2 regions of the Oceanobacillus sp. FSL W7-1309 genome follow, and region 2 is predicted to be linked to the other one. Evidence: a T-box and tRNA genes for the amino acid it is inferred to sense, from the RefSeq annotation. Region 2 holds a T-box; the other holds one or more tRNA genes.
What was found. A T-box is a leader RNA that pairs with one kind of tRNA and senses whether it is charged. The one in region 2 lies ahead of proS (proline--tRNA ligase), so its partner is inferred to be a tRNA-Pro.
Positions count from the first base shown of each region.

Region 1: it encodes a tRNA-Pro, which carries the amino acid that the T-box ahead of proS (proline--tRNA ligase) is inferred to sense. The anticodon was not compared.

Region 1 is NZ_JBBOBX010000001.1:1,837,875-1,840,246, reverse strand. Features, by position in the region: rRNA gene NST46_RS08710 (16S ribosomal RNA) at 1-722, opposite strand, end outside; tRNA gene NST46_RS08705 (tRNA-Ile) at 1,005-1,078, opposite strand; tRNA gene NST46_RS08700 (tRNA-Gly) at 1,091-1,164, opposite strand; tRNA gene NST46_RS08695 (tRNA-Ala) at 1,191-1,263, opposite strand; tRNA gene NST46_RS08690 (tRNA-Pro) at 1,281-1,357, opposite strand; tRNA gene NST46_RS08685 (tRNA-Arg) at 1,361-1,437, opposite strand; tRNA gene NST46_RS08680 (tRNA-Leu) at 1,441-1,529, opposite strand; tRNA gene NST46_RS08675 (tRNA-Leu) at 1,588-1,669, opposite strand; tRNA gene NST46_RS08670 (tRNA-Lys) at 1,673-1,748, opposite strand; tRNA gene NST46_RS08665 (tRNA-Thr) at 1,798-1,873, opposite strand; tRNA gene NST46_RS08660 (tRNA-Phe) at 2,091-2,166, opposite strand; tRNA gene NST46_RS08655 (tRNA-Ser) at 2,201-2,293, opposite strand; tRNA gene NST46_RS08650 (tRNA-Asp) at 2,305-2,372, opposite strand, start outside.
Region 2 is NZ_JBBOBX010000001.1:2,165,062-2,167,433, reverse strand. Features, by position in the region: gene proS (proline--tRNA ligase) at 1-940, opposite strand, end outside; T-box leader at 1,242-1,464, opposite strand; gene NST46_RS10315 (GNAT family N-acetyltransferase) at 1,502-2,044, opposite strand; gene NST46_RS10310 (cysteine hydrolase family protein) at 2,070-2,372, opposite strand, start outside.

The DNA.
Region 1 (2,372 bases), 330 kb from region 2:
TACGCATTTCACCGCTACACGTGGAATTCCACTCTCCTCTTCTGTACTCAAGTCCTCCAGTTTCCAATGACCCTCCACGGTTAAGCCGTGGGCTTTCACATCAGACTTAAAAGACCGCCTGCGAGCGCTTTACGCCCAATAATTCCGGACAACGCTTGCCACCTACGTATTACCGCGGCTGCTGGCACGTAGTTAGCCGTGGCTTTCTGGTTAGGTACCGTCAAGGTTGGGTCAGTTACTACCCAACTTGTTCTTCCCTAACAACAGAGTTTTACGATCCGAAAACCTTCATCACTCACGCGGCGTTGCTCCGTCAGACTTTCGTCCATTGCGGAAGATTCCCTACTGCTGCCTCCCGTAGGAGTCTGGGCCGTGTCTCAGTCCCAGTGTGGCCGATCACCCTCTCAGGTCGGCTACGCATCGTCGCCTTGGTGAGCCGTTACCTCACCAACTAGCTAATGCGCCGCGGGCCCATCTGTAAGTGACAGCCGAAACCGTCTTTTATCTTCTCACCATGAGATGAAAAGTGTTATCCGGTATTAGCTCACGTTTCCGCGAGTTATCCCGATCTTACAGGCAGGTTGCCCACGTGTTACTCACCCGTCCGCCGCTCATTCCATAAACATCACCCCGAAGGGTTCTGTTTATTTCCTGCGCTCGACTTGCATGTATTAGGCACGCCGCCAGCGTTCGTCCTGAGCCAAGATCAAACTCTCCATAAAAGTTTGTAATACTTAGCTTTTGTAGAAGCTGACTTCTACTTGTTTTAAAAAGAAAAACGAGTTTCCTTTTTCTTGACATACTGGTTGTTTTGTTCAGTTTTCAAAGAGCAAATTTGTTTGTCGTTCTTTTGAAGCGACTTTATTAATATATCATGTCTTCCAATTTGTTGTCAATAACTTTTTAAAATATTTTACTTTCGAAATATTTCTTCGCTTTCGACAACTTTTATATCATATCATCTTCGCAAAAAGATGTCAACATCTTTTTTCAAAAAAGATGAATGGGCCTGAGTGGACTCGAACCACCGACCTCACGCTTATCAGGCGTGCGCTCTAACCAGCTGAGCTACAGGCCCATATTGGTAAGTTGGAGCGGGTGAAGGGAATCGAACCCTCATCATCAGCTTGGAAGGCTGAGGTTTTACCACTAAACTACACCCGCATAAATTATATCGTTTTTTTAAGAAGTGGAGCCTAGCGGGATCGAACCGCTGACCTCCTGCGTGCAAGGCAGGCGCTCTCCCAGCTGAGCTAAGGCCCCGTATGATATAAATAAAATGGTCGGGAAGACAGGATTCGAACCTGCGACCCCTTGGTCCCAAACCAAGTGCTCTACCAAGCTGAGCTACTTCCCGTTATGGCGCGCCCGAGAGGAGTCGAACCCCTAACCTCTTGATCCGTAGTCAAACGCTCTATCCAATTGAGCTACGGGCGCATATGGTGCCGAGGACCGGAATCGAACCGGTACGGTAGTCACCTACCGCAGGATTTTAAGTCCTGTGCGTCTGCCAGTTCCGCCACCCCGGCAAGGGCAAAGAAAAGGATACTGAATTTGCAACAAAAATTCCTCTTAAGTAAAAAGTAATGCGGGTGAAGGGACTTGAACCCCCACGTCCGAAGACACTAGATCCTAAGTCTAGCGCGTCTGCCAATTCCGCCACACCCGCGAATGGTGAGCCATGAAGGATTCGAACCTTCGACCCTTTGATTAAAAGTCAAATGCTCTACCGACTGAGCTAATGGCTCAAAAATATATATTAGGTATTAATGATAATTATTATTTACTTGTAAAAAGTGGTGCCGGCCAGAGGACTTGAACCCCCAACCTACTGATTACAAGTCAGTTGCTCTACCAGTTGAGCTAGGCCGGCAAATGATTATCTAGTTACCAAATGATTAACAGCAAGTCCATCAAGTAGGCTCGTCGTGTTGCAAGAACACTCGGAGAAGTTCCACTCCTCGCAAGCCTGCACATGGTAGTTACTCGATGAAGTAAACGGCTTGCTCTAGCAGTTGAGCTAGGCCGGCTTGTTGGCTTCCTGTAAACTATTAGATTTATATAGAAAGAATCAACTTCCGAAAGATAAATGGTGGCTCGGGACGGAATCGAACCGCCGACACACGGATTTTCAGTCCGTTGCTCTACCGACTGAGCTACCGAGCCAAGTGTTATTTAACTACAAAACTCAAATTATAAATGGAGGAGGTAGAGGGATTCGAACCCCCGCGCGGTTTGACCCGCCTGTCGGTTTTCAAGACCGATCCCTTCAGCCAGACTTGGGTATACCTCCGAATATTTAAATGGCGGTCCGGACGGGACTCGAACCCGCGACCTCCTGCGTGACAGGCAGGCATTCTAACCAACTGAAC
Region 2 (2,372 bases):
ATGCATATGCTTTATCCAATACACCTTCCTTATGCTGTGCGATTGGAACAATCATTGCTTGTGTTGGTGCAATACGTGGTGGTACTACTAAACCACGATTATCCCCATGCACCATAATTAAAGCACCCATGATTCGTGTTGAAAGTCCCCAAGATGTTTGGTGAACAAATTGGCTTTCTCCATTTTCGTCCAGGTACGTAATATCAAATGCTTCTGCAAACCCAGAACCGAAATGATGAGAAGTTCCAGATTGTAGCGCCTTACCATCATGCATTAAACTTTCAATCGTCAATGTATATTTTGCACCTGCAAATTTTTCTTTATCTGTTTTACGTCCTTTAAGAACCGGAATTGCTAAATATTCTTCAACAAGAGATGCATAAACCTCAAGCATTTGGTTTGTCTCTTGAGATGCCTCTTCATCTGTCGCATGTGCAGTATGACCTTCCTGCCAATGGAATTCAGAAGAACGCAAGAACGGACGAGTTGTCTTTTCCCAGCGCACAACATTTCCCCATTGATTATAAAGCTTTGGCAGGTCGCGATAGGAATGAATATTTTTTGAATAATAGTCACAGAAAAGCACTTCTGATGTCGGACGGACAGCAATTCGTTCTGCTAATTCATCGTCTCCACCATGTGTTACCCAAGCAACTTCTGGTGCAAATCCTTCGACATGATCTTTTTCCTTTTGCAATAGGCTTTCAGGAATGAATAAGGGAAAAGCAACATTCGAATGTCCTGTTTCCTTAAACATACGATCCAATTCATCCTTAATATTTTCCCAGATTGCATAGCCATATGGCTTAATAATCATCGTTCCACGTACTTGCCCATAATCAACTAATTCTGCTTGTTTTACGACATCGGTATACCATTGCGCGAAGTCGTCTTCCATTGCAGTTACTTTCTCAACAAACTGCTTATTTTTTTTACCCATACGTAACACCTCATTATGATAAATATTTACTTTACTAAATAGGCTTCAAAAAGGTGGATGAAAAAGACTGAGGTCGGCTAAGATCGCAACGTCCTTTTGCAACGCCGACACTAGCACGTCCTGTGCGTCGAAAATCGCGGCGGCATAGTTCCCCGTATTGTGCTTCCACAGGCTGGAAGTGGTGACTTCGACGTTCGACACAGGACATGTCAGTTTTTAGTCGAAGGTCTTCTATTCTCGATGCGTCATTTTCAGCAGACTTTTTGAACAGCCTTTTAAATACAAAAAATCCTCCATCCGAAAAAGGGACCGAGGCTTGGTGGTACCACCCTTGTTTGCACGGGGACTCCCCCTTTGCACACTTCACTTGATAACGGTTATAAACCGCGCACATCTTCTAGTCTTTGCCTTTCTGATGGCGAACTCTGAGGCAGGTTCCAATTGCGTCTTACGGAAATTCACACCATCCATTTCCTCTCTTGGAAAGACAAGCCAATTGTACTAATCCTCATCAACGTTTCATGTATTTCATATTTAATATATAGGTATGAAATTATAAAGTCAAGGTTTACTGGTAATCGACTTCTCATAGAGAGAAAACATGTCCTCTCCATTTGCTACAACGTCCATTAACGTATAGCCTGCTTGTTGATAAAATTTGTTCAAAGCTGGATTATCAGCCACACAGTCTAAACGAATCCCACCTTTTTCCAATCGGATATTTTGATCGATCCAATCGAGTAACTTCCTGCCAATTTGCTGCTTGCGATATGCTTGTGCCACTGCTAGTCGATGAATGTAAAAACTATGCTCCTGACATTTTCCCCACAGCTCCATATCCCATTCATTTTGTACATCGGATAAATTTAGGGTTGCAACCAATTCCTCATTATGCTCAACGACATAGGTTGTACCAACTAAAATTCCTTGTTTAATCTCACTCGTTTCTCCGCCATTCCGCAAATATTCCCATTGGGATATACCTTTCCCTTCTAACCAACGAGCGGCATCTTGCAATAGTTGAATAACCGCCTCTGCATCTTCATTCGTTGCTTTCCTTACTTTATACTCTCCAAATGTGTTTTCTCGAAATAGCTCCTGCATCTGCTTCCCTCTCCTATCCAACGAACTATACCACTTTTGCACCTAATGTATTGATAAAATGCCCTAAAGCCCAATCATGTCCTTCCTGATTAAAGCTTGCCACCGCATCCTGATGAATAACAATGTTAAACCCTTTGTTATATGCATCAACCGCTGTATGCAAGACACAAATATCCGTGCATACACCAACAATATGGATTTCTCCAATGCCGCGCTCACGAAGCTTTATTTCCAGATCAGTTCCAGCAAATGCACTATAACGCGTCTTATCCATATAATAAACATTTACGTTATTTTTGCTTTTTTCATATACATCTGCAAGCCTTCC